2 regions of the Sphingomonas kaistensis genome follow, and region 1 is predicted to be linked to the other one. Evidence: predicted binding sites of a transcription regulator. Region 1 holds the regulator's gene; the other holds the start of a gene.
What was found. Region 1 encodes LexA, which represses DNA repair genes until DNA is damaged. Its sites were predicted from a motif close to GTTCCNCNCTTGTTCT; they were not measured.

Region 1 (15,872 bases):
CTCGCTCGGCCGCAGATGCGCGGGAAGCTCGGCGGCGAACCAGCGCTGCAAGCGTTCGTCAGCCCCCTCACCCTTCGCCACCGCGACCAGCACGATCCGCTGGCCCAGCCGCTCGTCCTTCGCCCCGAACGCCGCGCAATCTTCGATGGCGCCGCTGGCCATCGCCGCTTCCTCGATCTCGCTGGGGGACACACGGTGCCCCGACACCTTGATCATCGCATCGTCGCGGCCCCGGATCCGCAGCAGCCCGTCCGCGCCGACCACCGCCCGGTCCCCCGACCAGACCGCCCCATCGCGAAAGCGCTGCGCGGTGCGTGTCGGATCGTTCCAATAGCCTTGCGCCACCAATGGCCCGGCGTGGACCAGCTCGCCCTCTTCCCCGCACGCCGCCTCGCTCCCGTCCGCGCGGCGCACCGACAGCTCGGCGAAGGGAATGGCGGCACCCACCGCATCCGGCTTCTTGTCGACCAGCGCGGGATCGAGGCTGGCCGAGCGGAAGGCTTCGGTCAGGCCATACATCAGGTGCAACCGCGCCTCCGGAAACAGCGACCGCAGCCGCCGCACCAACGGTTCGGGCATATGCCCGCCAGAATTGGTCAAGGTGCGCAGGCTAGCCCCCGCCCCGCCCCAATCCTGCTCGGCCAGCTGCACCCACAAGGGCGGCACCCCGGCGAGCACCGTCGCCCCCGTCCGCTCGACCGCCCGCACCACATCGCGCGGCAGGAGATAGTCGAACGCGATCGCCTCGCCGCCAGCGCACCAGGTCGAGAAGAGCTGGTTCTGTCCATAATCGAAGGCCAGCGGCAGCACGCACAAGGTGCGATCGCTCGCCGACAGCCCGAGATAATGCGCTACGCTAACCGCGCCGAGCCACAGGTTGGCATGGCTCAGCATCACCCCCTTGGGCCGTCCGGTCGAGCCGGAGGTGTAGAGCAATGCCGCCAGATCGTCCGGCGCTGCAGAACCGGCGGGCAGCGCCCGGTCGCCCTCGACCCACTCCTCCAGCGCGACCACCAGCTCCGGCCGCGCTTCCAGCGTCCCCGCCCGCGCCCGATTGGCCACCAGCAGCCGCGTCCCGCTATCGGCAAGAATATGCTCGGCCTGCGCCCGCCGCAGCACCGGGTTGATCGGAACATGCACCAGCCCCGCCCGCGCGCAGGCCAGCGGTGCCACGCAGGCAAGCCGCGCCTTGCCCATCCATGTCGCGACCCGGTCGCCCGGCCGCATCCCCAGCGCCAGCAACCGATCCGCCATCCGCCCGACCGCCTCGTCCAGAGCCGCATAACTCAGCGTCGCACCGCCCACCGTCAGCGCGGGCGCGCCCCGCTCCCCGCGCAGGGTCAGATGATCGAGCGGAAAAGGCGTCGGGTCGGGGCTCATCGCCAGCGCGGAATGCCGCCTAACTTGCGCCTTGGCCAGCCCTCCCCTAGAGGCGCGCCACCATGGCCGCCCAGCCTCAGCCCCAGTCGGCGAACGTCGACACCGCGCTTCGCCAGCTTCTGGCCGAGACCCTTGGCCTCTCCGAGGCCCGCGTCGCCGCCTTCGACGACAACACCGAACTATTCGGCGCGCTGCCCGAATTCGATTCGATGGCGGTCGCCAATCTCCTCACCGGGATCGAGGAAACCTTCTCGGTCCTGATCGAGGACAGCGACGTCGAAGCGGAGGATTTCGCCAGCTTCGGCTCGCTCAAGGCCTTCGTGGAGCGGCTGGCCCCCTAAGCCCGGGCGATCACTCGGCCGCCTGCAACTCCGCAAATTCCTCGGCCGCCAGGAACCGCTCGGCATCGAGCGCCGCCATGCAGCCCGTTCCCGCCGCCGTCACCGCCTGACGATAGGTCTTGTCCATCACGTCGCCGCAGGCGAACACGCCCGGGATGTTGGTCCGGGTCGATCCCGTCTCCACCGCCAGATAGCCATCCTCGTCGAGGTCGAGCTGGCCGTCGAACAACTCGGTCGCCGGCTTGTGGCCGATCGCCACGAACGCACCGTCGACAGCGATCTCGCTCAGTTCACCAGTCACCCGGTTCTTGAGCCGAAGCCCGGTCAGCGCCTCGGGCTCGCCGCCCGACAGGAATTCATCGACTTCGCTGTTCCAGATCACCTTCACCGACTTGTGCGCAAATAGCCGGTCCTGAAGGATCTTTTCCGCGCGGAAGCTGTCGCGGCGGTGGATCAGGGTCACGTCGTCGCTATGGTTGGTGAGGTAGAGCGCTTCCTCGACCGCGGTATTGCCGCCGCCGATCACCGCCACCTTCTTCCCGCGATAAAAGAAGCCATCGCAGGTCGCGCAGGCGCTCGCGCCCTTGCCCTTCATCCGCTCCTCACTCGGCAAGCCGAGCCACTTGGCCTGAGCCCCGGTCGCGATCACCAGCGTCTCGGCGAGATAGGTCGTGCCACCGTCACCGTGCAACCGGAACGGGCGGCCATTCAGCTCGACCTTGTCGATATGATCCCACACCATCCGCGTGCCGACATGCTCGGCTTGCGCCTGCATCTCTTCCATCAGCCACGGGCCCTGCACCACGTCGCGGAAGCCGGGATAATTCTCGACATCGGTGGTCGTCGTCAGCTGGCCGCCGGGCTGGATGCCCTGAATGACGATCGGCTGCAGCCCGGCGCGGGCGGCATAGATCGCGGCGGTCAGGCCGGCCGGGCCCGAGCCCAGTACGATCAGGCGGCTGTGAATGGTCTCGCTCATGGCCGTCTACTTAGTGATCATGCTCGTGAGCGCCATGCCCCTCGGCGGCGGCCGGCGCCTGCGCCTCGGCCTTTTTCTCGCAGCAGGGCATCGGCTTGTCCTTGCAGCAATCCATCGGCTTGCCGTCCTTGGGGCAGCAGGGCCCCTCGTGCTTCATGCCTTCGTGATGGCCGGAATGGCCTTGGGCAGGAGCGGAAACAGGCGCGGGAGCGGCGGCCAGCGCAGCGGCGAGAATGAGGTGAATCATGCCCCGCCACTAGCAGGGGCCGCGCCCCTGCGAAAGCGGATCAGGGGCGGCCGATCGCGCGCAGGCCGACGCGAGCGCTCACTTGGCCAGCATCCACACCGCCATCGCCACCATCATCACATTCTCGGTCAGCGACACGAAGCCCAGGGGCACGTTGGACGACCCGCCGACGCAGGCGCATTTTAGCTCACGCTTGTCGACATACACCGCCTTGAACACCGACACCGCACCGATCCCGCCGATGACGAGCGCGATCGGCACCGACAGCCACATCGCCGCCCCCGACAGCATCAGCACGCCCGCCAGCCCCTCCAGCCATGGATACAGGCTCGCATAAGGCACCCACCGCCGCGCCAGCAGGTCGTAATTCAGGAACATGGAGGAGAATTTGGAGATGTCCTGCAGCTTCAGCAGCGCCAGCACACACATCGACAAGGCGATGAACCATTCGCCGGCCATCACCGTCAGCGGCGTGCCGAACATCGCGAAACTCAGTGCCAACGCCATCGCGGCGGTCATCCCGAACAGGGCGGCAACCGGGCGATAGCTGGTCTCGCCCGGTTCGGCGACGCGAAGCCCGAGGAACCGCCGCAGATCGTCGTGCCCGCCGATCCGCTGTCCATCGATGAACACCTGCGGGGTGGTCTTCACGCCCGTTTCGGCTTTGAAGGCGTCGGTCTCCTCGCGGGTGGTGAGATGCCGGTCCTCGACCTCGTAGCCGCGGCTTTTCAAGAGATGCAGCGCTTTCAGTCCGAACGGGCAGACATGCTCGGGCATGACCATCCGAACCAGCGTTGCGCGGCGTTTCGTCGAGGCGGGGGCGTTCATGCGCCTCATATAGTGTGCCCCGTCGTCCCGGCGAAGGCCGGGACCTCAGGCGGCAAAGGCGCCAGACCCCACAGGTCCCGGCCTCCGCCGGGACGACGCACCAATCAGACCAACCTGCTTTGCTTCACCGCCGCCGCAATGAAGCTTGCGAACAGGGGATGCGGGTCGAACGGGCGGCTCTTGTATTCGGGGTGGAACTGCACGCCCACGAACCACGGATGGTCCGGCCGCTCGACGATTTCGGGCAGGCGACCGTCGGGCGACATGCCACTGAACACGAGCCCGCTCTTCTCGAGATCGGCCTTGTAATGCGAATTGACCTCGTAACGATGGCGGTGCCGCTCGGTGATCTGGGTCTTGCCGTAGATCGCCGCGACATGGCTATTGCCGCCCAGCGTCGCGTCATACGCGCCAAGCCGCATCGTCCCGCCAAGGTCACCCCCGGCGCGGCGCTCCTGCAAGCCTTCTTCGCTCATCCATTCGGTGATCATGCCGACCACCGGCTCGGTCGTATCGCCGAACTCGGTCGAGGAAGCGCCCTCGACCCCCGCCGCCCGCGCGCCCTCGATGCAGGCCATCTGCATGCCGAGGCAGATGCCGAAAAACGGCACCTTGCGCTCCTTGGCAAAGCGGACGGACGCGATCTTGCCCTCGGTCCCACGCTCACCGAAGCCGCCGGGCACCAGGATCGCGTGCATCGGCTCCAGCTCGCTGATCGTGTCGCCATCGGGCTTCTCGAATAGCTCGGCGTCGACCCACTTGATGTTGACCTTGACCCGATTGGCGATGCCGCCGTGGACCAGCGCCTCGCGCAGCGATTTGTACGCATCCGGCAAGCCGACATATTTGCCGACCACGCCGATCGTCACCTCGCCTTCGGGGTGATCGACCGCGTCCATCACCTGCTCCCAGCGGCTGAGATCCGGGCGCGGGTCGGTCGGCAGCCCGAACGCCTTCAACACCTCGTCGTCGAGGCCTTCGCGGTGATATTGCAGCGGGACGTCGTAGATCGACCGCGCGTCGAGCGCCTGGATCACCGCGCTCTTGGGCACGTTGCAGAATTGCGCGATCTTGGCCCGCTCGGCCTCGGGAATCGGCATTTCGCAGCGGCACAACAGCACATCAGGCTGCACGCCAAGGCTCGCGATCTCGCGCACGCTGTGCTGGGTCGGCTTGGTCTTGAGCTCGCCCGCGACCTTGATCCACGGCACCAGCGTCGTGTGCACGCTGACCGTATTGCCCCGGCCAAGGTCGTTGCGCAGCTGCCGGATGGCTTCGATGAACGGCAGGCTCTCGATATCGCCGACCGTGCCGCCGATTTCGCAGATTACGAAATCGAGGTCGTCGGTATCGGCCAGCGCGAACTCCTTGATCGCGTTGGTGACGTGCGGGATGACCTGGACCGTCGCGCCCAGATAATCGCCGCGCCGTTCGCGGGCGATGATGTCGCGGTAGATGCGCCCGGTGGTGACATTGTCCGACTGCCGCGCCGACACACCGGTGAAGCGCTCGTAATGACCGAGGTCGAGATCGCTCTCCGCCCCGTCGTCGGTCACATAGACTTCGCCATGCTGATAGGGGCTCATCGTCCCCGGATCGACGTTCAGATAGGGGTCGAACTTGCGAATACGGCACTTGTAGCCGCGCGCCTGCAGACAGGCTGCAAGACTAGCCGAAAGAAGACCTTTGCCGAGGCTGGAGACCACGCCGCCGGTAACGAAAACAAACCGCGCCATGGGAGTCGAGCCTTAGGGATGAGAGTGGGGAGGAAGCAAGCGCAAAAACGTGTCCGTCGTCCCGGCGCAGGCCGGGACCTTAGGCGGAAAAGCACTTGATCGAACGAGGTCCCGGCCTTCGCCGGGACGACGCAATTCTTACTGAGCCAGCGGCACCGCGCCGTTGTCGGCCGGAGCCGGAACAGCCGGATTGGTGGCCGGCGCCGTACCCGGGGCCTGCTGCACCGGAGCCTGGATCGGGGCATTGGCGATCGCGGCATCGACCGACACGCCGTCGCTGCGCGTTCCGGCCAGCGCCGCCAGTGCGATGCACAGGATGATGAACGCCCCGCCCAGCCAGGCCGTCGCGCGGCTCAGGAAATCGGCCGCGCCGCGCGCGGTCATGAACCCCGCCGACGACCCGCCGACGCCCAGCCCGCCGCCCTCGGAGCGCTGCAGCAGGATGACGGTGCACAGCGCGATCGCAACGATCGCCTCGACAATAAGCAGGAAGGTGAACATGGGCGGCCACTTAGCGGCGCTGCTGCCAGACTTCAATGCGGCACGGAATCCACAGGCTCGTTCGTGCTGAGCGAAGTCGAAGCACGCTCGCGCGGGCGCTCTTTGACTTCGCTCAGGGCAAACGGAGAAAGGCTAAGCAGCCCCCGCCTCGACGATCGGCAGGAAGTCCGCGGCCTTGAGGCTCGCCCCCCCGACGAGCGCGCCGCCGACCTCCGGCACCGCGAAGATCTCGGCCGCATTGTCCGCCTTGACCGACCCGCCATACAGGATACGCACGGCCGCCCCCGCCTCGCCGTAAGCCGCGACCAGCCGCTGCCGGATGGCCGCGTGCATCGCTTCGATATCGCCGGTGCTCGCGACCTTGCCCGTGCCGATCGCCCAAATCGGCTCATACGCCACCGCCAGCCGAGCCGGATCGACCTCGCCCTGCGGCAACGACGCATCGACCTGCGCCGCCACGACCTCGATCTCGCGTCCGGCCTCGCGCACCTCGAGGCTTTCACCGACGCACAGGATCACCTGAAGCCCGGCGGCGAGCCCCGCCTCGGCCTTGGCCCGCACCGCGGCATCTTCTTCGCGATGGGCCTCGCGCCGCTCGCTGTGCCCGACGATCACCAGGCTCGCCCCGGCGTCGTGCAGCATCGCCGCCGAGATATCGCCGGTGTGCGCGCCCTTGTCGTTATGATGCATGTCCTGCGCCCCGATTGCGAAGCCCGGCACCGTGTCCGCCGCCCGGTGGATCAGCGTCGCCGGCACACACAAGGCGACATCCACCGCCCCGGCATATTTCTCGGCAAAGGTGGCCACCGCCTCGATCTCGGCCAGGCTGTCGGCCGTGCCATGCATCTTCCAATTGCCCGCGATCAGCTTGATCATGCCCGTTCCCGTTCAGTTTCGCTCAACCGCGCGCCTAGCAAGGCCGTCTGCTTGAAGGAAGGCGGCGCCGCCCCTAAAGCGCCGTGCAACCCGTTCCACAGGATCACAGCCGACCCATGAAGACCTTCCGCCGCCTGTCGAAGTCCAAAGTCGGGACCGGCATCCTTGTCCTGTTCCTGCTGCTGATCCTGGCGAGCTTCGCGATTGCGGACATTTCCAACCTCAGTCAGGGCGGCGGCTCCCTGCCGCAGAACACGCTGGCCAAGGTCGGCGATGCGGAACTGACTGCGGCGGATCTCGACACGGCCATGCAGCGCCGGCTGGCGCAGGTCCGCCAGCAGAACCCGCAGGCGACCTATGCCGATCTCGCCGGCGACTTCGACGCCATCGTCAACGCGCTGATCCAGGAACGCACCTTGTGGGCCTACGCCCGCAAGCATGGCTTCACCGTGTCCAAGAAGCTGGTTGACGCCGAGATCGTGAAGATCCCGGGCGTACGCGGGCTCGACGGCCGCTTCAGTGAACAAGCCTATCGCGCCTTTCTCGCGCAGGAGCGCCTGACCGACGCGCAGGTCCGCCGCGAGATTGAAACCAGCCTTCTCCAGCGCCTCATCATCACCCCCGTCGCCGCCAGCGTCCGCATCGCGCCGGGCATCGCGCGGCCCTATGCCGACGCCTCGCTCGAACAGCGCAGCGGCAGCCTCGCGCTGCTGCCCTTCGCGGCCTTCACCGGCGGCGCCGCACCGACCACGGCCGAGCTCCAGACCTTCTACCGCCAGAACGTCGCGCGCTACACGGTGCCCGAACGCCGCACCTTCCGCCTCGCCCGCATCACCAACGATCAGCTTGGCAATGTCGCCGCGACCGATGGGGAAATCGCGGCTTATTACCAGCAGAACCAGGCGACCTTCGGCGGGGCCGAGAAGCGCGTGATCAGCCGCGCGACCCTGCCCGACCAGGCGGCGGTCGCCGCCATCGCCCAGCGCGCCAAGGCTGGCGGAACTTTTGCCGCCGCCGCCGCGCCCGCCGGTTTCTCCGCCGCCGACGTCAGTGTCGGCCCGGTGACCCGCGCCGAACTCGTCACCCGCGCCGGTGAAGCCGTCGCCGCGCAGGTCTTCTCCGCGCCCGCCGGAACCGTGGTCGGCCCGGTCCAGTCCTCGACCGGCTTCGACGTGATCAAGGTCGAAAGCATCCAGACCGCCGCCGGCCGCAGCCTCGCCGATGCCCGCGCCGAAATCGCCGCCCAGCTGACCGCCGAAAAGCGCAAGAACGCCATCGCCGACCTTGTCGGCAAGATCGAGGACAGCCTCGCCGACGGCCGCACCTTCGAAGAGGTCGCGACTGCGAACCGGCTGCCGGTGCTCGTCACCCCCGCGCTGACCCGCGCCGGTGCTGCCTTCGACCAGCCCGACTTCAAGCTTCCGCCCGAATATGCCGCCGTTCCGGGCGCCAGCTTCGACATCGGCGCGGATGACGAGCCGGTGGTCGAACCGCTCCCCAACGACGGCGGCTATGTGCTGGTCGACGTCGCCGAAGTGATCCCCGCCGCCCCGGCCCCGCTGGCCCGCATCCAGGACCAGGTCCGCACCGACTTCATCGCCAAGCGCGCGCAGGACCGCGCCAATGCGGCCGCATCCGCCATCCTCCAGCAGGTCGCCCAGGGCCGCTCGCTGGCCGAAGCGGTCGCGGCCGCCGGTGTCTCCGGGGTCAAGCCCCCCGAAGCGGTCGAGCTGCGCCGCGGCGCTCTCGCCCAGTTTGCGCAACAGGGCCAGGACGTCCCCCCGCCGCTTCGCATCCTGTTCACCCTTGCGCCGGGCAAGGCGCAGCGCGCCGCGGGCCCCTCGGGCATTTACCTCGTCAAACTCGACCGGGTGGTGCCGGGCAACGCCGCCTCCAACCCGCAGCTGATCGCCGGTGAAGTCACCAACCTCCAGCGCAGCGCGGGCGAGGAACTGGCGCTGCAATGGCTCGCCGCCGCGCAGAAGGAGCTTGGGGTCTCCCGTAATGAGGACGCGATCCGCGCCGCCCGCAGCCGCATCCTCGGCGGCGGCGCCCAAGCGGAGTAATGGGGCGCCGGAGTGACGTGCACCTCCTTGTCGTCGACAATCACGACAGCTTCACCTTCACGCTGGTCGACTACCTTCGCCAGCTAGGAGCGACCGTGACGGTGGCGCAGGCCGACACGCTCACCGTCACGCAAGCGCTCGCCCACGACGGCCCGCTGCTGATCAGCCCCGGTCCCGGCCACCCCGCCGACGCCGGCATCTCGGTCGCGCTCGCCGCCGCTTGCATCGAGACCGCAAAGCCCCTGCTCGGCGTCTGCCTCGGCCACCAAGCGATCGCACTCGCCGCCGGCGCAGCGATTGCCCGGGCCGAGCCGATGCACGGCAAGACCGACCGCATCACGCACGACGGCAGCGGTTTGTTCGAGGGCCTCCCCTCTCCGCTCACCATGGCCCGCTATCACAGCCTCGTGGCGAACGACGTGCCCGACAGCCTCCACGTGACCGCCCACGGCAGTGACGGCACCGTCCAGGCCCTCGCCCACCGTACCGCCCCTCTTCACGGCATCCAGTTCCACCCCGAAAGCATCGCCAGCGAGCACGGCCTTGCGCTTCTGGCGAACTTCCTGCGCCTCGCTCACGCCCCCGCTTGACACCCCCGCATCCGTTCCTTACTCGTTCCCCGTCTGTTCACTACAGGGCCTCGTGAACCATGCTCACCGTCAAACAACGCGAACTGCTCACCTACATCGACCAGCAGCTCAAGGCGTCGGGCATCAGCCCCAGTTTCGACGAAATGCGTGAAGCGCTCGACCTCAAGAGCAAGTCGGGGGTCCACCGCCTGATCTCCGCGCTCGAAGAACGCCAGTTCATCCGCCGCCTCCCCAACCGCGCCCGCGCGCTGGAAGTGGTGCGCCTGCCCGACACCCAAGGGTCGGCCCCCGCCCCGACCGCCGCGCCGCAGCCGCGCGCCGTGGTTCCCGCCAACGATACCATCGACCTGCCGCTCGCCGGCTGTATCGCCGCCGGCACCCCGATCGAGGCGCTGCAGGGCCAGGACAGCTTTCCCGTCCCCGCCGCCCTGCTCGGCCCGGGCGAACATTATGCGCTGGAAGTGTCGGGGGACTCGATGGTCGACGAGGGCATCCTCGATGGCGACTATGTCCTGATCCGCAAGTCCGACACCGCGCGCGAGGGGGAGATCATCGTCGCCCTGATCGACGACGCCGAAGCCACGCTCAAGACCTTCCGCCGCGAAGGCCAGATGGTCCGCCTCGACCCCGCCAACCGCGCCCACGAACCGCAGCGCTACGACCCGCGCCGGGTCAAGATCCAGGGCAAGCTCGCCGGCCTCATCCGCCGTTACCATTAAGCCGTCGTCCCGGCGCAGGCCGGGACCTCAGTCCTAACGCGCTGGCCTCATCGGTTTCCTTTCGCCGATCTGCCTCAATCCGCCGCTGACCGGCGGAACGCCTTCCCACCGTGCCGCTTTATTCCTGCGTACCCATTTCGCAGGAGGACACCAGCCATGGCCTACGACCGCTTTTCCGACGACAATTCCCAGGATCGCGCCCTCGACGACCGCTACGACCGCGACCGTGATCGCTCGCGCAGCTGGGGTCGCGGCTTCTTCCGCGGCGGCCGCGACGACCGCGGCCCGTCCGACCGCTACCGTGACGATCGCGACACCCTCGACAGCCGCCGCGACAACACGCGCATCGCCCGCGACGACGACCACCGCGCCCGCCGCGGCATCCCTTACGACGAAACCCCCGACCTCATCGCCTCGAGCAAGGTCGAAGGCACCCCCGTCTACGGCCGCGACGACCGCCGACTCGGCACCGTCAAGGCACTGATGATCGACAAGGTCCGCGGCCAGGTCCGCTATGCCGTCCTCAGCCATGCCACCGGCTTCCTCGGCCTCGACGAGGAAGTGGTCCCCGTCCGCTGGGAAGAACTGCGCTATGACGAACGCCGCGGCGGCTATCGCGTCGACTTCACGTCCGACGACGTCGCCTACACCATCGAAAACCGCCGCCGCGACCGCGAGCACGGCCGCGATCTCGACCGCGCCGGCCGCGTCCGCCGCTAAGCCCCCCACCTTGCCCACCCCGCCAGCCCCGCTAGGGTCGGCGGGGCCGGGCCAGGGGGTGGGTGTGACCAGCAAGCTATTCTACGGCGACAATTCGAACGTCCTGCGCACGCAAATCGCGGACGCCGAGATCTTCCAGGGCAAGAAACCTGGTTTCCCGTTTGGCGACCCCGCCAGCGTCAGGCGAGCCAAACGCAAAGATGTAAAAGCTCAGATCGATTAAGGATTTGATCTAAGGCTGTAGGCCAATACGAACCACACCGACCCGCCTTGCCCTGAGCGGCCCTCGTTCCCATTTCGCCCTATCGCCAGCGCCTTGCGCTTGCTTCCAGAACGAAAACGGAACAAACCTCCTCCATGCTGACTCACATCACCGTCAAGGGCGCGCGCGAACATAATCTCAAAGGCGTGGACGTCTCGATCCCGCGCGACCAGTTGACGGTGATCACCGGCCTCTCCGGCTCGGGCAAATCCTCGCTCGCCTTCGACACCATCTATGCCGAGGGACAGCGCCGCTACGTCGAGAGCCTGTCGGCCTATGCCCGTCAGTTCCTCGAGATGATGCAGAAGCCGGATGTCGAGCATATCGACGGCCTCTCGCCCGCCATCTCGATCGAACAGAAGACCACCAGCCGCAACCCTCGCTCGACGGTCGCCACCGTGACCGAGATCTACGATTACATGCGCCTGCTGTGGGCGCGCGTCGGTATCCCTTATTCGCCCGCCACCGGGCTTCCGATCCAGGCCCAGCAAATCTCGCAAATGGTCGACCGGGTGATGGCCTTGCCCGAAGGCAGCCGCCACTACCTGCTCGCCCCTGTCGTCCGCGGCCGCAAGGGCGAGTATCGCAAGGAACTGCTCGAATGGCAGCGCGCCGGCTTCACCCGCGTTCGCGTCGACGGCACCTTTTACGAGATCGACGAGGCGCCCGCCCTCGACAAGAAGTACAAGCATGACATCGAGGTGGTGGTCGACCGCATCGTGGTGCGCGACGGCATCCAGACCCGCCTCGCCGACAGCTTTGAGACCGCGTTGAAGCTCGCCGACGGCCTCGCTTATCTCGACCCCGCCGACCCCGCTTCCGAGCCTGCGGGCACCGAGCGCACCGGCGTCGCCGAAGTGCTGGAAAAGGCCGCGACCCGCGCTGTCCTCGCCACCAACGCGCCCCCGGGCCGCATCTGTTTCTCCGAAAAATTCGCCTGCCCCGTCTCCGGCTTCACCATCGCCGAGATCGAGCCGCGCCTCTTCTCCTTCAACGCACCGCAAGGCGCCTGCCCGGCCTGCGACGGCCTTGGCGAGCGAATGGAGTTCGACGAGGACCTCGTCGTCCCCAACCACGACCTCAGCCTCGCCAAGGGCGCGGTCGTGCCGTGGGCCAAGAGCAACCCGCCCTCACCCTACTACATGCAGGTGCTCGGCAGCCTGGCGAAGCATTACGGCTTCGACCTCCAGACCCCGTGGAAGGACCTCGATCCCGAACACAGCCGCGCGATCCTCCACGGCACCGGCGGCAAGGCGATCACCCTGCGCTTCGTCGACGGCCGCAAGAGCTACGAGGTCAAGAAAGCCTTCGAAGGCGTCATCGGCAATTTGAACCGCCGCCTCGCCCAGACCGAATCCGCGTGGATGAAGGAAGAGCTCTCGCGCTACCAGGCCGCCCACGCCTGCGAAACCTGCCACGGCGCCCGCCTCAAGCCCGAAGCCCGCGCGGTGAAGATCGCCGGCGAGGACATCTCGATCGCCGTCCGCCGCTCGGTCGCCGACGCCTATGCCTGGTTCGGCGCGCTCGAACCCAAATTGACGCCCCAGCACCAGGAAATCGCCCGCGCGATCCTGAAGGAGATCAACGAGCGCCTGGGCTTCCTCCACAATGTCGGGCTCGACTATCTCCACCTCGACCGCACCTCGGGCACCCTGTCCGGCGGCGAAAGCCAGCGCATCCGCCTCGCCAGCCAGATCGGCAGCGGCCTTTCCGGCGTCCTCTACGTCCTCGACGAGCCCTCGATCGGCCTTCACCAGAAGGACAACGACCGCCTCCTCGAAACCCTCCAGCGCCTCAAATCACTCGGCAACACCGTGCTGGTGGTCGAGCATGACGAAGACGCGATCCGCGCCGCCGACCATGTGATCGACATGGGGCCCGGCGCCGGCGTTCACGGGGGCGAAGTGCTTCATTCGGGCAGCCTTGAAGACCTGATGAAACAGGAAGGCAGCCTCACCGCCGACTATCTCTCCGGCCGCCGCTCGATCCCCCTGCCCGCCAAACGCCGCAAAGGCTCGGGCAAAAAGCTCACCGTCCACAACGCGCGCGAAAACAACCTCACCGGCGTCACCACCAGCGTGCCGCTCGGCACCTTCACCTGCATCACCGGCGTCTCCGGCTCGGGCAAATCGAGTTTCACCATCGACACCCTTTACGCCGCCGCCGCACGCCACCTGAACGGCGCCCGCATCCTCGCCGGCAAGCACGACAAGGTCACCGGCCTCGACCGGCTCGACAAGGTCATCGACATCGACCAGTCGCCGATCGGCCGCACCCCGCGCTCCAACCCCGCCACCTACACCGGCGCTTTCACCCAGATCCGCGACTGGTTCGCCGGCCTCCCGGAATCGAAAGAACGCGGCTACAAACCCGGGCGCTTCTCCTTCAACGTCAAGGGCGGCCGCTGCGAAGCCTGCACCGGCGACGGCCTGCTCAAGATCGAGATGCACTTCCTCCCCGACGTCTACGTCACCTGCGACGTCTGCCACGGCAAGCGCTACAACCGCGAAACGCTCGAAGTCCTCCACAAGGGCAAGAGCATCGCCGACGTGCTCGACATGACGGTCGAGGACGCGGTGGAGTTCTTCAAGGCCGTCCCCGGCATCCGCGACAAGATGGCGATGCTGGCCGAAGTCGGCCTCGGCTACATCAAGGTCGGCCAGCAAGCGACGACCCTCTCGGGCGGCGAAGCGCAGCGGGTCAAGCTCGCCAAGGAACTCTCCCGCCGCGCCACCGGCAACACCCTCTACATCCTCGACGAGCCCACCACCGGCCTCCACTTCGAAGACGTCCGCAAGCTCCTCGAAGTCCTCCACGCCCTGGTCGAGCAGGGCAACACCGTGGTCGTGATCGAACACAACCTCGACGTCATCAAGACCGCCGACTGGATCATCGACCTGGGCCCCGAAGGCGGCGTCAAGGGCGGCGAGATCGTCGCGGTGGGCACGCCCGAGCAGGTGGTGAAGGAGGAACGGTCGTACACCGGCCAGTACCTCAAGCCGCTGCTCGAGCGGATGGTTCCGGTTTTGGAGAGTGCTCAGGGCAAGCCGGCAAGGACGAAGCAGCGGAAGGTTGAGAAAAGTGCCGTCGCATAACTAGGTGGAGCTTCTCCAGGAGTCTTCTACCATGCTCCGACATCGTCGATTCCAAGCCTAGGTGATCGCGTTGGTTGCCAGACGATGCGCTACAGATCGTGCTTGGCAAACGGCTTCGTAGTTAGCACTACTTTATGTTACGCTAATCACGCTATGAGCATCTCCCTAGCCCCAGACTCGTTGCGCTTGCCCCTGTTTTGAGCTTGTGCATTTCAGTCTAGTTTGCGGCTTGTGGGTAGGTATGCCGCACAAATAACCAGGTGAAAACTCTCGTGCTCCGTGAATTCAGGATCAAGAACTACAAATCCATCGAAGAGCTGACCTTACAGCTTGGTCGGTTCAATGTGTTCATCGGAGAGAACGGCGCAGGCAAGAGTAACATCTTAGAGGCTTTGGCACTAACTGGTGCAGCAGATGCTGGGAAGTTAGATAATGAGTTTCTTGCCTCACGAGGAATTCGGGTCACGTCACCGCAGCTGATGCGATCAGCTTTTGACGGAACCAACGAGAACCGACCCATTGTCACTACGCTACGGACTCACGACGGCGCCACTTTCTCATACACGCTTAGCAATGACAACAAGCCTTACTCAAGTTGGACTAGTCACGTTAATATCACGCCGGGCCGCTCCAAGGAAGTTCTTGGTAGTTTCTCGAGAATGTTTGAGACTTATATGTCCAAACTTCCCGCCGAAGAGAGGATTTCGTTTGCCAAAGAGCTCTCCGAGCAATTGCGAACAGCTGTAGAAATTCTAGAGAATTCTGACGGAAGACAACCTGATAAAGATTTTACCCCCGTACGTATCCCATTGAGAGAGGATTTCCGGTTCGATCTGAGAAGCACTTCTACATCAATCGCGGATTTCGTTATCTATTCGCCTGAAAACTCGGCTTTGCGCGAGTTTCAAAAAGAGGGGCAGATTGAGCCTCTCGGCGTGAATGGAGAAGGTCTTCTTAAGCTTCTGCAGGTCTTGCAGACCGAGCAGCCAAAGTCTTTTAAGGCAATACGCGACGCCCTTCGTATGTTGAGCTGGTTCGACGATCTTACCGTCGTTTATGATGGAAGCCGAGCCGACTTGAGCATCGTTGACTGCTTTATCGATAGCCAGATTCGCTCGATTGATCAAAGGAGTGCTAATGAGGGCTTCTTGTATGTGGCCTTCTACTTCGCTCTGTTGTCTACTGATCTAACGCCTAAGGTGTTTGCCGTGGATAATATAGATGCTTCACTTAATCCTAAACTGTGTGAACAAATGACGAAAAAGCTCGCGTCCTTAGCCAAGCGTAATCGCAAGCAGGTCATATTGACCACTCACAATCCAGCCGTACTCGATGGTTTAGACTTGAATGACTCTCAGCAGAGGTTGTTTATCGTCAGTCGCGATCTGAAGGGACGGACCAAGGTAAGAAGATTTCAGAAATCGATGCCCGAGGGATTTCCAACCCGATTGTCGGAACTATTCCTACGTGGTACAATTGGCGGATTGCCGAAGAGTTTCTAATGCCCACGTTCGCGATAATTAGTGAAGGCA
Region 2 (15,872 bases), 770 kb from region 1:
GTCGCGAATTTCGTCGCCGCGCAGGACGGGTGGGACGAGTTCATGGGCCGCACCGAAGAGCTGCTCGCCTTCCTGCTTCCGCGCTATTGGGAGGCCGGCAAGGCCTATGTCGGCGTGGCCTTCGGCTGTACCGGCGGGAGACATCGTTCGGTGGCTGCGGCGCTTGGCATGGGCAAGCGGTTGCGTGCGCGCGGCTTTTCGCCGAATATCCGGCACCGAGACCTAGCGCTTCGCCCCGATGATTCTCTTGAACTGGGCCAGTCGCGCATCGAAGGACCTGAGAAGCGCTGAAATGATTGGATTAGTGCTGGTGACCCACGGCCGGCTCGCGGCCGAGTTCATCGTTGCGATGGAGCATGTGGTCGGGCCGCAGGACGCGGTGGCCGGCATCTGCATCGGCCCCGATGACGACATGGAAGCGCGTCGCAAGGACATCGCCGAGGCGATCGCCGAGGTCGATAGCGGTGCGGGCGTGATCATCCTGACCGACCTGTTCGGCGGCACCCCGTCGAACCTGGCGATCAGCCTGATGAAAACCGGCGACATCGAGGTCATCGCGGGCGTGAACCTGCCGATGCTGATCCGCCTCGAAGGCGCGCGCAAGTCGATGAACGTCCGCGCCGCCGTGGCCGCCGCGCGCGAGGCCGGGCGCAAATATATCTCGGTCGCGTCCGAGATCCTGGGCGAGGCCGCGGCTTGAGCGGGGCGACCAGCCGCGTGGTGCGGATCGAGAACAAGCGCGGGCTGCATGCGCGGGCGAGCGCCAAGTTCGTCACGCTCGCAAGCAAGCTCGGCACCCCGGTCGAAGTCGCCAAGGACGGCAACAAGGTCTGCGGGACGTCGATCATGGGGCTGATGATGCTGGGCGCCGCGCGCGGCGATTCGATCGAGATCAGTGCGTCTGGCGACGGCGCGGACGAGGCGGTGGCGCAGCTCAGCCAGTTGGTTGAGGACAAGTTCGGGGAGGATTGACCCCTGCCCCGCCACATCACTTCCTTTTCGAACGACACGGTGAAGCGGCTGCGGTCGCTGCGCGAGAAAAAGGCGCGTCGGCTGGAAGGGCTGTTCCTCGCCGAGGGCCTCAGGATCATGGCCGAAGCGCGCGATGTCGGCGTGCTGCCTGAAATCGTCGCCTGCGCCGAGGGCGACCTTCACCCGCTGGCGGCCGAGATCGTCGCGCAGGCGGAGGCCGCGGGCGCCGAGGCGATCGTGGTGCCGGACGAGATCATGGCCAAGATGAGCGGCAAGGATAATCCGCCGCTGCTGCTCGGCGCCTATCGCCAGCCGCGGCTGGGCCTCGCCGATCTTGACCGCTCCACCTCACCGATGTGGTTCGTCGCCGAAAAGCTGCGCGATCCAGGAAATATCGGGACCATCCTGCGCACCGGGGATGCGGTGGCGGCGGGTGGGCTGATCCTGGTCGACGACAGCGCCGACCCGTACAGTGTCGAGGCGGTGCGGGCGTCGATGGGGGCAATCTTCACCCAGAAGATCGTGCAGGTGCCGTGGGAGCCGTTCCTCGCCTGGCTTCGGGAAGAACCGGGTCAACTGGTCGGGACCAGCCTGCAGACGGATCACGACTATCTCGACCCGACTTATGAGCAGCCCTGCTTCCTGCTGGTCGGCAATGAGCAGGCAGGCCTGCCAGACGCTTACGAGGCCGAGTGCGACCTGCTGGTGAAGATGCCGATGCTGGGCCGGGCGGACAGCCTCAACGCGGCGGTGGCGACGGCGGTGATGGCCTTCCACATCCGCGCGAGCTGGCGTTAATCTTTCTGAACAAGGTCACAAAGGTCACCGGTGGCGGCCAGTTTGCGCAAGGGTGTGACCTTTGAGGTCAAACCCTTGCGAGAGCAGCGAAATCAAAGAGCAAAACGAACCTGTTCGGCACTTGTCCCATCGCAAGTCCTACATTGCAAGCGGACGGTGACCGTTCATCTCGGCAGCGTTAGCGTGGCAGCATGACTCGCCTCCTTCGAAAGGCCAATCCGATGCGTGCTCCGCTTATTTCCGCCACTGTGCTGCTGGCCGGCTGTGCCACCGTGCCGACGGCGCCGGCCGAGCCCGCCGCGACCTATCGCGCGCTGGGAACCGAGCCGTTCTGGTCGCTCACGATCGACGGGCGCGAGATGGTGTTCACAGAGGCGGCGAAACCCAACAGTCGGATTGCCGAGGCGCAGCCGCGCGCCATCCACGGCTTTGCCGGCGACATCTATCAGGGGCGACGGATCAACGTCAACATCGTCCACGGCCAGCGCTGCAGCGATGGGATGAGCGACCGGGTCTATCAGGATCGCGTGCAGGTGCGGGTGGACGATCGCTCATTCGAGGGGTGCGGTGGGCCGGTAGAGGGTCGGCGCTGATTGCCGAGGAGCGCTATCGTTGACTGAGGTCCCGGCCTTCGCCGGGACGACGGGGGTTATTCGGCCGCGGTCAGTTCATCGTTCGCGGCCGGCGGAGCGAGCTTGGTCAGCGGGCGCGGGGCGACTTCGACCAGCGGGGGCGAGGCGATCTCCTTGTTGCTGCCCGAGCCGAGGCCCTCGAAGCGTTTGGCCTGCGTGAAGACCTGGGTTTCAAGGCTGCCGACCATCTTGTTGTAGGCGTCGTTCGCGGTCGCGAGATTGCGGCCCATGCGGACCACATGCTCGGCCATGGTGGCGATGCGGCTGTGGAGTTCCTTGCCGAGCGCGGCGATGACTTCGGCCTGTTCGGTGATCTTTTCCTGCCGCCACACGCTGGCGACGGTGCGGGCGATGGCGACGAGGTTGGTAGGGGTGGCGAGCAGCACGCGGCGTTCGAATGCCCAGTCCCACAATTGCGGGTCCTGTTCGAGCGCGGCGGTGAGGAAATGTTCGCCCGGGATATACATGATGACATAGTCGGCCGCCTCGCCGAACTGCGCCCAATAATCCTTCGAGCCGAGCGCCTGCGCATGGTTGCGGATCGAGGCAACATGCGCCTTGAAGCAAAGCTGACGCTTCTCGTCATCGACCTCGTCGCAGGCGTCGAGAAAGGCGTTCAGCGAGCATTTGGCGTCGATCACCAGCTTGCGGTTGCTGGGCAGGTTGACGACCACGTCGGGTCGCAGGCGCCCGTCGGCGGTGTCGAGGCTGACTTCCATTTCGAAGTCGATGCCTTCGGTGAGCCCGGCCTGGACCAGCACGTTGCGGAGCGACTGTTCGCCCCACCGGCCGCGCGCCTTGGGGCTCGAGCGTAGTGCATTAACGAGATTGCGGGTCTCGTCGCGGACCTGCCCATTGTCCTTGCGCAGTTCGCCGAGCACGCCGCGGAGTTCGCCATAGCTGTCCTTGCGCTCGGCCTCGACGCGCTGGAGGCCTTCCTCGTAGCGCTTGAGCGTGTCGGACACGGGCTGGAGCAAGGTCTGGAGCTTGGCCTGGCTTTCGCGGTCGGCCTTGTGCAGCCGCTCGTCGGCCTTGGCGAGGAAGTCGGTCTGGGCTTTTTCGAGCAATTTGTCGCCGACGTCGCGGAACTGGGTGATGAGCTCGTCGCGCGATTTGCGGAGGTCGGTGAGGCGATCCTCGAAGCTCTTCACCTCGGTCTCGAGCCCGGCCTTTGCGCGGCGGGCTTCGTCGCGTTCGGCGGTGCGCTGGTCGAGCAGGCGCTCGGCCTCGGCGAGGCGGGCGAGGCGTTCCTCGGCTCCCGCGAGCGCACCGCGCAGCGTGCCGGCTTCTTGCTGAAGCGCGCGGTGACGGGCGTCGAGATCGGCATGAAGGTCGGTGATGACGCGTGCCGCCGACAGGTCGGACGCGACGCGGTCGCGTTCCTCGGTGACGGCCTTGAGGCTTTCTTCGGTCAGGCGGAGGCGGCCCGCCTGTTCGGACGCGACGGCGTGATCGCGCTCGAGGATGGCGAGGCGGTCGCGGGCGGCTTTGGCTTCCCCTTGCGCGGCGGCGGCCGGGCGCGAGCCGAGGAACCAGCCGAGCAGGGTAGCAACCACCGCGACGGCCCCTACCAGCAGTGCAACCATCAACGCGTCCACGACTCATCCCCGCTGTCAGTAAAGAGAACAGAGGTAGAACTAACGGGCTTGGAGCCGCGGCACAATGACTTGGGAGCCGGCGACTTGGCCGGGGGCGACGGCTCGGCTAGGGCGCGCGGCCATGAGCATGTTCGAAGGCCGCCTCGCCCTTGTCACCGGAGCCAGCCGCGGGATCGGCGCGGCGATCGCCGAAGCGCTGGCGCGCGAGGGCGCGCATGTCATCCTGACCGCGCGGACCGCCGCCGGGCTGGAAGCGGTGGAGGAACGGATTCATGCGGCGGGCGGGACCGCGACCATCGCCCCGCTCGATCTCACCAAGGCCGAGGATATCGGCAAGCTGGCGCAGGCGATTTCGGGGCGGTGGCAGAAGCTGGACCTGCTGGTTCTGAACGCGGGTACGCTGGGCAGCCTCACCCCGGTCGAGCATATCGACGTCAAGGAATATACGCGGCTGATCAATTTGAACCTGCTGGCGCCACAGGCGCTGCTGGCGGCGTTCGATCCGATGCTGAAGGCGTCGGACAAGGCCGAGGTGGTGGGCGTGACGAGCAGCGTCGGCGCGACCCCCCGCGCGTTCTGGGGCGCTTATGGGTCGAGCAAGGCGGCGCTGGAGACGTTGCTCGGCGCTTATGCCGACGAGACGGCGTTTTCGGGCAAGCTCAGGGTGACGGTGCTCGACCCGGGCGCGACGCGGACGCAGATGCGGGCCAAGGCGTTTCCGGGCGAGGATCCGGCGGACGTGAAGGCGCCCGAGGTAGTGGCCGAGCGGCTGGTGCAGTTGCTGGGCGAAGAGCGCGAGAGCGGTGCCAAGGTGCGGGTGGATTAGATTTATTGCGTCGTCCCGGCGGAGGCCAGGACCTCGGTCGGTATGGCGCCTTTGCCGCCTGAGGTCCCGGCCTGCGCCGGGACGACGGCTTAGGCTTTGACTAGTGTGACCTGGGCGACGTCGATGCCGCCGCCGCGAAATCCGCCTTCGCAATACATCAGATAATAGCGCCACAAGTCGTGGAATTCGGGGCTGAAGTCGGCGAGGCGGCCGGCTGCCACTGCTTCGTCGTAGGTGGTGCGCCAGCGCTTCAGCGTCTTGGCATAGTCGAGCCCGAAGGCGTGGGGCTCGTGCCAGGCGAGGCCGCGCTCTTGTGCCAGGGCGCGGAAGCGGGGTTCGTGGAGCAGCATGCCGCCGGGGAAGATGTAGGTTTGGATGAAGTCGGCGCTGGCGGCGTAGGCGTCGAACAGTTCGGGGCGGATGGTGATAGATTGCAGCGCGGCGCGGCCGCCAGGGCGGAGGTTGGCGGCGATGGCGTCGAGATAGGTCGGCCACCAGCGCTGGCCGACCGCTTCGACCATTTCGACCGAGGCGACGGCGTCGTAGCGGCCGCGGTGGTCGCGATAGTCTTCGAGGCGGATGGTGATGCGGTCGGCAAGGCCTTCGGCGGCGATGCGCTGCTGCGCCCAGGCCTGCTGCTCGGTCGAGAGGGTGAGGCCGGTGACGCGGGCACCGCGCCTGGCGGCGGCGATGGCGAGGCCGCCCCAGCCGCAGCCGACTTCGAGCAGCGTCGAATCTTCAGTGAGGTTCAGGCGATTGAGGATGGCGTCGATCTTGGCGTGCTGGGCGGCTTCGAGCGTGGCTTCGGGCGAGCGGAATAGGGCGCTCGAGTAGCTCATGCTGGGGTCGAGCCAGGCGGCGTAGAAGTCGTTGCCGAGGTCGTAATGGGCGGCAATGTTGCGGCGGGCCTGGCCCGGTGCGTTGTCACGCCAGTGATGGGCGAGCCAGTTGACGAGGCGGAACGGGCCTTTGGCGCGAGCGGTGCCGGCGAGGCTGACGGCGTTGCGCATGAAGAGGTCGAACAGGGGCACCGGGTCGGGCGAGGACCATTCGCCGTTCGCCCACGCCTTGTACCAGCCGACGCTGCCGCTGGTGGCGAGGCGGACCAGCGCGCGCCAGCTGTGGAGCGTCACCACCGGCTCGGGCCCGGGGGCGTGGAAGCCGATCCGGCGGGCGGTGCCGTCGGGCAGCGTGCCGTGGATGCCGCCTTCGCGCAGCCGCTCGTGGAGCTGGTCGAGGATCCGGGCGAAGGCTGGGGCCAAGAAGCGGCCGAGCAGGCCGGCGCCGGTGACGAAGCTGCGGTCGGCGTTGAGGAGGTGCGAACCGCGGGTGGCCATGCCGGCTTCTTAGCGTCAGGAGGCGCGCTTGCGAAAGGCCTCCAGCGCGCGTTCGCGGGCTTCCTTGTGGCCGATCAGCGGCTCGGGGTAGTCGGGCGGTGCGGCTCCCCTGCCCCACGGATCGTGAATGTCGGCGTCGGACAGATGCGCGAGTTCGGGCACCCAGCGACGGATATAATCGGCGGCGTCGAATTTCTCGCTTTGGGTGAGCGGGGCCATGATGCGGTAGAAGGGTTGGCTGTCGAAGCCGGTGCCGGCGACCCATTGCCAGTTCTGGCTGTTGTTGGCGTAATCGGCGTCGACCAGGCAGTCCCAGAACCAGTCGGCGCCGCGCCACCAGTCGATCAGCAGGTGCTTGCACAGGAAGCTGGCGGTGACGAGGCGCGCGCGATTGTGCATCCATCCGCTTTCCCACAATTGCCGCATGCCGGCGTCGACGAGCGGATAGCCGGTGCGGCCGCGGGTCCAGGCGGTAAAGTCGGAGTCGGCGGCTTTGCCGTGGCGGGTGGTAAGGCCAAGCGGACGCTGCGATTCCTTGCCGATGAGGGGATCGGCGAGGGTCATCGAACGGCTGAAATCGCGCCAGGCGAGCTCGCGGTGGAATTTCTCCCCGCCTTTGCGACCCAGTGCGTGCCAGACCTGGCGGGGGCTGAGTTCGCCGTGGTGGAGGTGGGGCGACAATCGGCTGGTGGCGTCTTCGGCGGGAAGGTCGCGGTGGGCCGCGTAGTCCGAGGCGTGATCGACGAAGTGGCGGAGTTGCTTGGCCGCGCCTTGCGTGCCGGGGGTCCAGTCGGTGAAGCCGGTCGACCAGTCGGGCTTGGTCGGCAGGAGGTCCAGGTCGGCGAGCTTGTCGCTTTTGGGGAGTTTGGACGGCTTGGTCAGCTTGGGTGCCGGCAGCGGCTCCGGCGGCGGGAAATGGGTTTCGAGCGCGCGGTAGAACGGGCCGAAGATTTTGAACGGTTTTTTGGACCCTGAGCAGATGGCGCTGGGCTCATGAAGCACGTCGCCGTCGTGGAGGATGACGAAATCGCCATGCTCGCATTCGGCTTCGCGCCACCAGGGTTCGTACTGGCGGATGGCGTGGACGCCGCCGGCGCCGAGCTCCTTGGCGACGTCGCGCACCACCTTTGACGAGCGGCCGCGGCGGAGGATCAGGGTGGAACCGAGCTTGTCGAGTTCCTGCGCCAGCGCGTCGAGGCTGTGATGCAGCCACCAGCGCTGGGCGCCGCCGATCTTCCAGCGGCCGGGGGTTTCGTCGTCGAGGACGTAGAGGCCGACCACCGGCCCCTGTTCGGCGGCGGCGATCAAAGCGGGGTGGTCGGCGGTGCGGAGGTCCTGACGGAACCAGACGAGTTGGGGGGCGGCCATGCTTCGCTCAACGCGCTCGCTGGCCCAAAGGCACTATGGCTCTGAGGGCAGGTCGAGCGGGATCTGGAAGCTGGCTGAAGGCGCGCGGCGGCGGATGGCGGCGGGAACGCTCTTGTCGTCGAGCGCGCGATAATAGCGCTGGTCGGTGAGGACCGGGCGGCCGGCGACCTCGACCACGATGGGCATGCGCGACCAGTAGAGGAAGGAGCGGACCTGGCGGCTCGTCGCGCGGGCGCGGAGAAAGCGCGTGTCGTCGAGATTGAGCGGCCGGGTTTCGGGGTTGAGACTGAGGCCGGTTCCGGGCGCGAAGTTGCCACTGCCCCAGATGCTGTCGCTGCGCCACGCCATGGTGCGGTTCCAGAAGGCGAAGGGCGGCGGGCTGGCGACGGCGAGGCGCGGCTGGATCCCGCGCTGGCGGAGCGCGGCGGCGAGGGTTCGCTCGGCATGCGCGCTCCAGGCGACGTTGGCGGCGATGTAGAGGAGCAGGATGCCACCTGCGATCTGCGCCGGGCGGCCGGTGTGCGCCCCTCCCCGCTTGCCACGCCGGACCGACAGCCAGATGCCGAGCCCCAGGATGATCCAGTAAACCCAGTCGATGATGAAAATGGCGTTGGCCGAATACCAGCGGTCACCGAGCGGCGCGAAGAAGGCGACGGCGTAGGTCGTCAGCCAGTCGAGAAACGGGTGGCTGATCACCGCCAGCAGGGTGACGAGAAAGAGCGGCCAGGCGCGAAACGGCGTGGTGCCCGGCTTGGCGGGCTTGAGGCGGTCGACCAGCCACAGCAGCGCGACGGTGCCGGCGGCCATGACCGGCAGGCCGAACAGCGCGTGGGTCGGTCCGCGGTGAAAGGCGATGTAGTCGACCGGCAGGAAGAAGGGCACGATGAAATCGATGTCGGGGGCGTTGGCGCCTAGGATACAGCCGGCGAGCGCGAAGCGGCTGGCGCGCTTCAGGCCCATCTGCCCGAGCAGGGCACCGGCAAGGCTGTGGGTAAGATTGTCCATCTAGCGGCGGGAAGCGAACCAGATGAAATGGTGCGGGCCCTTGCCGTTGGACCGGCCGCGCACGTCCTGTTCCTCGACCCGGAAGCCGGCCTGCAGCAGGGTCTTGCTGAACTGCGCATCGGATCCCGCCGACCAGATGGCGAGTACGCCGCCCGGCTTCAGCGCCGTCTTGATGGTCGCCAGGCCGCTCGGTTCGTACAGCCACTGGTTGGCGGCGCGGACGAGCGCGTCGGGGCCGTTGTCGACATCGAGCAGGATCGCGTCCCATCCGCCTTCGCGGATCGGATCGGCGACATCGCCCATGTGGATGCGGGTCCGTTTGTCGGCGAGACCGGCGGCGTTGAGCGCTTCCATCGGGCCCTTGGCCCAATCCATGATCTCCGGCACCAATTCGGCGACGGTAACCTCCGCGTCGGCGGGAAGCGCTTTCAACGCGGCGCGCAGGGTGAAGCCCATGCCGTAGCCGCCGATCAGCCAGCGCTGCCGGGGCTTGGTGCCGAGCCGCTGCGCCGTCAGCGTCGCGAGCGCTTCTTCGGAGCCGCTCATGCGGGTCGACATGAGCTCGGTCCGTTCGAGCAGGATCATGTGATCCTCGCCGCGACGATAGAGGCGCATTTCGTCGCCTCCGGGAATCTGGGCGGTGGCGAGGAGTTCACGGGGATTCATCGGACAAATGCTCCGGCGAGGGCCGCAGCCGATGCCTGTTCAATGGTGTTGTGGTCTCGGCCGTGGCCAAGCGGCCTATTCGGCGCGGGGTTCTTTTTCGACCATCCAGCTCTGGCCCTTGCCGACCAGGCTCTGGAGGTCGGGTTTCTTGCCGGCCGCAGCGGTCTCGTTCTGCTGGATGACCGAGGCTTCGAAGGTCGGGGCGGGATCGTCGTAGATCACGCCCAACGCGACCGGGAAACCGACCGGGGGCATTTCGACCAGCATGTGCGCGAGGGTGCGATTGCGGACATTGTGGATGAGGACCGACGGATCGTCACCCGCCACCACCTTGAGGCTCAGCGTATCGGTGTCGAGCGCGATGCCCTTGGTGCCGCCGGCGAACAGCATCGCCTCGCCATGCTTCAGCCACAGCTGCATCTCGCTTGCGACATCGCGGGCGGTGAAGGGGGCGAAGACGTCGTCGTTGTAGACGACGCAATTCTGGAAGATCTCGATGAAGGCGGTGCCCTTGTGGGCGTGGGCGGCTTTCAGCACGTCGGGGAGCGACTTGTGGACGTCGATCCCGCGCGCGACGAAGCGGGCGCCGGCGCCGAGTGCGAAGGCGCAGGGGCGCGCAGGCGTGTCGACCGAGCCGAACGGGGTCGACGGGCTGCGGGTGCCGACGCGGCTGGTCGGCGAATATTGGCCCTTGGTCAGGCCGTAGATCTCGTTGTTGAACAGCAGCACCTGACAATCGAGATTGCGGCGCAACAGGTGCATGGTGTGGTTGCCGCCGATGCTGAGGGCGTCGCCGTCACCGGTGATGATCCACACATCGAGGTCGGGGTTGGCGAGCTTGACCCCCGTCGCCACCGCCGGCGCGCGGCCGTGGATGGTGTGGAAACCGTAGGTCTCCATGTAATAAGGAAAACGGCTGGAGCAGCCGATGCCCGAGACGAACACGGTCTTTTCGCGCGCGACGCCGAGGTCGGGCATGGTCCGCTGCACGGCTTTCAGCACCGCATAATCGCCGCAGCCCGGGCACCAGCGCACTTCCTGGTCGGACGCCCAGTCCTTGGCGGTGGTCTTCTCGATGGGGGTTGGAGCGTTCATGGGTCAGCGTCCGTAGAAGAGGTAGATCATGCCGAGCACCAGGATCAGCATGGCGATGTAAGGGACCGGGTTGATCGGCTTCATCAGTGGACCTCGGCCGCGTGCCTGTGGCCGTCGTCGTGGCCGCTTTCGATTTCGGGCAGCTGAGTCGTTTCGGGCGCCAGCGTGCCGCCGTGGGCGGCGCGGGCGGCGGCTTCGATCTCGGCGATCTTGAACGGCTGGCCGCTGGTCTTGGTCAGGCTCTGCACGTCGACCAGATACTGGTCGCGCAGCAGGGTCTTAAGCTGGCCGGTGTTCATTTCAGGCACGATTACGGTGCCGAAGGAGCGCAGCAGTTCGCCGAGGTTCTGCGGCAGCGGCCAGATGTGGCGGAGGTGGACGTGGGCAACGTCGTGGCCCTGCGCGTGAAGCCGCTTCACCGCCTGATGGATCGGGCCGAAGGTCGAGCCCCAGCCGACCACCGCGACCTTGGCGCCGGCGCTTCCTAGGCAGACGTCCTGGTCCGGAATGTCGCGGGCGATGCCGAGCACCTTTTCCTGGCGCGTCTTGGTCATCTCGGCATGAGCCTGCGGCGAATAGTCGATGTCGCCGGTGCCGGGGCGCTTCTCGATCCCGCCGATGCGGTGGAGCAGGCCGGGCGTGCCGGGCTTGATCCACGGCCGGGCGAGCTTCTCGTCGCGGCTGAAGGGTTCGAGTTTGCCGGCCTCGTTGCGCGGCACGCTGTCCTCGGTGGCGTGGGCGACCGGGAACGGGGCGTAGCCGCTCATGTCGGGCACCTTCCACGGCTCGGCGGCATTGGCGATGTAGCCGTCGGTGAGCAGCATGACCGGGGTCATGTAGCGGACGGCGAGGCGCACCGCCTCGATTGCGCAGTCGAAGGCGTCGGCGGGCGAGCGGGCGGCGATGACGGGCATCGGCGCGTCGCCGTTGCGGCCGTAGACCGCCTGGTAGAGATCGCTCTGCTCGGTCTTGGTCGGAAGGCCGGTCGAGGGGCCGCCGCGCTGCGAATTGACGATGACGAGGGGCAGCTCGGTCATGATCGCGAGACCCATCGCTTCGGTCTTCAGCGCGATACCGGGACCGGAGGACGAGGTAACACCGAGGCTTCCGGCGTAGGACGCCCCGATCGCGGCGCAAATAGCGGCGATCTCGTCCTCGGCCTGGAAGGTGGTGATCCCATATTCCTTGAGCCGGCTGAGGTGATGCAGCAGCGCGCTGGCCGGGGTGATCGGATAGCCGCCGAAGAACATCGGCAGGTCGGCGAGCTGCGCGCCCGCGACGAGGCCGAGGCCGAGCGCTTCGGCGCCGGTGACGGTGCGGTAGAGACCAGGCTCGGCCGGGGCGGCTTCTATATGGTGGGGGCGGAAGGCGGCGCCCATTTCGATCGTGTCGCCGTACGCGTGGCCGGCGTTCAGCGCGGCGATATTGGCTTCGGCGAGCGTCGGGGCCTTGGCGAACTTGGCCTTGAGCCAGTCGACGATCGGCCCACGGTCACGGTCGAACATCCACAGCGCGAGGCCCAGCGTCCACATGTTCTTGCAGCGCAGCGCTTCCTTGTTGCCGAGGCCGAACGGCTTCACGGCGTCGAGAGTGAGTTGGCTGATCTTGAACTTGATCAGCTGCCAGCGGGCGAGGCTGCCGTCGTCGAGCGGATTGGCGTCGTAGCCGGCCTTGGCGAGATTGCGGGCGGAGAATTCGCCTTCGTCGGCGATGATCAGGCCGCCGTCGCGCAGGCTCGCGACGTTCACTTTCAGCGCCGCCGGGTTCATCGCGACGAGGACGTCGGGCTGGTCGCCGGCGGTCTCGATCGAGGCCGAGCCGAAGTTGATCTGGAACGCCGAGACGCCGAAGGTCGTCCCCTGCGGCGCGCGAATCTCGGCCGGGAAGTCGGGGAAGGTCGCGAGGTCGTTGCCGGCGAGCGCGGTAGACAGCGTGAACTGCCCGCCGGTCAGCTGCATCCCGTCGCCACTGTCGCCCGCAAAGCGAACCACGACGTTTTCGGGAACGAGGTCGGCATGTGCCTCCTCGGGGGTAAGCATGTGAGTGGCCGTGGCCATGGCGCGTCCTGCAAGGGAAAAGGGGTTGAGCCGCCTTTAGCGCGTGCAAAGGGCGGCGTCACCACGTTAGGGCTGCGACCATGACCCAACCCTTCGTCCGTCCCGATGTCGCCGCCTTGCTGGCGATCGCCAATGGTCCCGGGGGCAAGCGCGCGGTCGATGTCGGGCTGGTCGACGCGCGGCGGATGATGCATGCCAGCCGCGCGCTGTTCGATGCGCCGGTGGGCGCACTGGCAGTGCTGCGCGATGTGGGCGGAGGGCCGTGCCCGATGCGGCTATACGATGCGCGGGATCAGCGAGAGCCGGGTCCGGTGCTGGTCTTTTATCACGGCGGCGGGTTCGTGCTGGGCGACCTCGATACCCACGATCCGGTGTGCGCCGAGCTGGCGCGGCTGACGGACTTGCCGGTGGTGGCCGTCGATTATCGGCTGGCGCCCGAGCACCCCTTTCCCGCCGGTCCCGATGACGCCATCGCCGCCGCGCGATGGGTGGCCGGGAGCCCAGTCCAGCTCGGGCTGGAAGCGACCGGGCTGGTGCCGACCGGAGACAGCGCGGGCGGGACGTTTGCGATTCTCACGGCGCTGGCGCTGCGCGACGAGCCGGCGGCGGCGCCGGTGCTGGCGGCCATGCCCTTCTACCCCGCGGCGCATCCGGTGAAGCATTATCCGAGCCTCGACGCTTTCGGCGAAGGCTATCTGCTGAGCCGGGCGTCGATGGGCTGGTTCGACCAATGCTATGCGCCCGATCGCAAGGACTGGCGCTACAATGTGCTGGCGAAGCCGCTGGCCGGGCTGCCGCCGATGATCGTGGTGACCGCGTCGCTCGACCCGATCCGCGACCAGGGCCGGGCATTCGCTGCGGCCTGCGTCGAGGCAGGAGTGGAGACGGTGTATCAGGAGTGCGCCGGCACGATCCACGGCTTCCTCAACCTGCGCAAGGCGCTGCCGAGCGCGCAGGGCGATCTCGAGCGCGCCGTCAGGCAACTCGCGCTGACCCTGGGTCGGTTGACCGCATAAGAGGTACGAACCTCGAGGAGTATCGCTATGAAAGCGGGATCTTCTTGTCGACACCAGCCGCGGCAACGTCGATCGGGACCGGATCGAGGACGTGCTGTATGAGGCCGGCGGACATACTTGGCGAGCCGGGCCCGGGATGACACAGGGGCGGGCATGACCGAACATCAAGCCTATCGCCGCGGAGTCGGCGTCATGCTCCTCAATGCCGACCGCCAGGTATGGGTCGGCCGCCGCATCGATCGCACCGACGAAGCGTGGCAGATGCCGCAGGGCGGGATCGACGAGGGCGAGGAGCCGTGGGACACCGCGCTTCGCGAGCTGGAAGAAGAGACCGGCATTCCGCCGCATCTGGTCGAGCGGATCGCCGATTGTCCCGAGCGGCTGCGCTACGAGCTGCCGGAAGAATTGAAGAGCAAATTGTGGGGCGGCAAGTGGCGCGGGCAGGAGCAGGACTGGTTTCTGTGCCGCTTCCTAGGACGGGAGGGCGACGTCGATATCGCCACCGCGCATCCCGAATTCGACGCGTGGAAATGGGTCGCGCCGTCAGCGCTGCCCGACCTCATCGTGCCGTTCAAGCGCGACCTCTACCGTCGCCTGATCGAGCAGTTCCGCGAGCATATCGACCTGCCGCTGCCCTGAACAAAGCAGAAGAGGCGGCCGGTAAAGGCCGCCCCTTCCTCAGAGCTTTACGTGAGTTACTTGGCGCCCATCGCGTCGGCGAGCTTGCGGACCTTTTCGGCGACCTTGGGATCGTCGGCGCGGTCGGCTGCCTTGGCGGTGTCCTGGCCGATCTTTTCCAGCAGCGGCTTAAGCTTCTCGGAATCGGGTTCGTCGGCGCTGAGCAGTTTCTCTAGCCGCTCGAGCTCCGATGCGAGGCCCTTGGCGCCGGTGAAGTCGGCCTTGCGAACGGCTTCGGCCCATTCACCGGCCAGCTTGGCACCGGCCTTCGGCGTGGTCTTCTCGATGCCTTTGTCAAAGGCATTCTCGGTCGCGGCAAAACGTTGCGGCATTGTGTCTTACTCCTGGGACTGGCGGCCCCACTCGGCCGTCATTTCCCCCAACGAAGCGAGCAGCGCTTGGCCGCTACAGGCCATCGGGCAGGAAAATCGCCGGAACTTCCCTGCCCTGCCCCGATCAGCCGGCGGGGCTGAGCACCGCGCAGGCGATGCGGTCGCCGCTGTTGCCCGACGGGTCGGTAACATTGTCGTCTTCGGCCGCGTGAAGCACCAGCGCGGAGCCATCGGCGTCGCGGAGCTGGGCGAAGCTGGCGCCGGTCAGCACCACGGTTTCGCGCAAGGTGCCGTTGGCGGCGACGGGGACGTTGGGGAGATCGCCGGCGTGCGGGCCCATCGGGTTGGACAGGCCATGCTTGCGCGAGGCCGGGTTCCAGTGCGAGCCGGCGGTGGTGAAACCAGGCCCGTCACAGCGCCCGACGGCATGGACGTGCAGCCCCTTGCGACCGACCGAGAGCCCGTTGGCTTCGACCCGGAAGCTGACGGCGCCGGGTGTTTCCCACATGCGCACGGTACCGATTGCTTGCCCCGCGCTTCCGATCAATGGGACCGACATCGCGCTCGACGGTGCGTCGCTGGGGGTGGCGCAGGCAGCGAGCGACGTGGCGCCGGCAAGGATGAGGTAAAGACTGGGCGTGCGCATGGGGTGCGTTTCTCCTGCGTGTGAAAAGGGTGGTCACCACCTGAACGCACCACCATGAAAAAAGGGCGACCTTTCCGCTAAGGAAAGGCCGCCCAGGATCATTCGGGATGGTTCCCGAACCTGTTTCAATCCAGCGTCAGAACGCCTTGCCGTAGGCCTCGTTGCCGACGAAGCCCATCTTGGACACGTTGGCCTGCTTGGTCACGACCAGCACCTGGTCGACGAGGTCGTACTTGGCTTCCGGTTCGGGCTGCAGGTGCAGTTCGGGGACCGGGTTCATCTGCTGCGTGATGTCGAGATACTGCCGCAGCTGGACCTGGTTCACCGGGGCGCCGTTCCACAAAATGGCGTTGCCCTGGGTCACCACGATCTTGTTCTTGACCGGATCAATGATCTCCTGCTGCGGGCTGTCGCCTTGCGGGAGGTCAAGCTTCACGGCGTGGGTCTGCGGCGGGATGGTGATGATCAGCATGATGATCAGCACCAGCATGACGTCGATGAGCGGAGTGGTATTCATCTCCATCATCGGTTCGCCTTCGGAGTTATTCGAAGTCGTCTGCATCGCCATGGGGCGAGTTCCTTTTCTTACAGCCGCGTCACGCCGGTGCCGGCGGGCGGCTCCGACACGAAGCCGACACGGGCAAAACCGGCCCGCTGCATGGTGAAGATGGTACCGCCGATGCACTTGTACGGCGTGTTCACGTCACCACGAATATGCGCTTCCGGCATGGTATCGTCGGTGAGGTTTTCCGCGCCGCCGACCTTGGCGATGGCGTCCTCGAGCGACTTGACCGAGCGATCGAGCAGGGTCTGGCTGTCGATCGGGGTCATACCCCAATAGACTTC

Region 2: the regulator LexA is predicted to act here: its motif matches at 4,025-4,040, upstream of rmuC (DNA recombination protein RmuC).

What each region holds. Positions count from the first base shown of each region.
Region 1 covers NZ_CP145607.1:1,683,545-1,699,416, reverse strand. The annotation lists gene V6R86_RS08315 (AMP-binding protein) at 1-1,380, opposite strand, end outside; gene V6R86_RS08310 (acyl carrier protein) at 1,443-1,721, shown strand; gene trxB (thioredoxin-disulfide reductase) at 1,732-2,700, opposite strand; gene V6R86_RS08300 (hypothetical protein) at 2,711-2,947, opposite strand; gene V6R86_RS08295 (MauE/DoxX family redox-associated membrane protein) at 3,026-3,775, opposite strand; gene V6R86_RS08290 (CTP synthase) at 3,880-5,511, opposite strand; gene secG (preprotein translocase subunit SecG) at 5,650-6,012, opposite strand; gene tpiA (triose-phosphate isomerase) at 6,145-6,888, opposite strand; gene V6R86_RS08275 (peptidylprolyl isomerase) at 7,005-8,954, shown strand; gene V6R86_RS08270 (aminodeoxychorismate/anthranilate synthase component II) at 8,972-9,544, shown strand; gene lexA (transcriptional repressor LexA) at 9,604-10,263, shown strand; gene V6R86_RS08260 (PRC-barrel domain-containing protein) at 10,420-10,983, shown strand; gene V6R86_RS08255 (hypothetical protein) at 11,048-11,206, shown strand; gene uvrA (excinuclease ABC subunit UvrA) at 11,341-14,340, shown strand; gene V6R86_RS08245 (AAA family ATPase) at 14,613-15,842, shown strand; gene V6R86_RS08240 (hypothetical protein) at 15,842-15,872, shown strand, end outside.
Region 2 covers NZ_CP145607.1:2,450,215-2,466,086, forward strand. The annotation lists gene rapZ (RNase adapter RapZ) at 1-291, shown strand, start outside; gene V6R86_RS11960 (PTS sugar transporter subunit IIA) at 293-700, shown strand; gene V6R86_RS11965 (HPr family phosphocarrier protein) at 697-972, shown strand; gene V6R86_RS11970 (RNA methyltransferase) at 976-1,770, shown strand; gene V6R86_RS11975 (hypothetical protein) at 1,992-2,363, shown strand; gene rmuC (DNA recombination protein RmuC) at 2,420-3,988, opposite strand; gene V6R86_RS11985 (SDR family NAD(P)-dependent oxidoreductase) at 4,122-4,826, shown strand; gene V6R86_RS11990 (cyclopropane-fatty-acyl-phospholipid synthase family protein) at 4,916-6,163, opposite strand; gene V6R86_RS11995 (deoxyribodipyrimidine photo-lyase) at 6,179-7,531, opposite strand; gene V6R86_RS12000 (metal-dependent hydrolase) at 7,565-8,536, opposite strand; gene V6R86_RS12005 (spermidine synthase) at 8,537-9,202, opposite strand; gene V6R86_RS12010 (2-oxoacid:ferredoxin oxidoreductase subunit beta) at 9,278-10,297, opposite strand; gene V6R86_RS12015 (2-oxoacid:acceptor oxidoreductase subunit alpha) at 10,381-12,354, opposite strand; gene V6R86_RS12020 (alpha/beta hydrolase) at 12,435-13,370, shown strand; gene V6R86_RS12025 (RNA pyrophosphohydrolase) at 13,524-14,009, shown strand; gene V6R86_RS12030 (hypothetical protein) at 14,066-14,380, opposite strand; gene V6R86_RS12035 (superoxide dismutase family protein) at 14,505-15,026, opposite strand; gene V6R86_RS12040 (biopolymer transporter ExbD) at 15,163-15,588, opposite strand; gene V6R86_RS12045 (biopolymer transporter ExbD) at 15,612-15,872, opposite strand, start outside.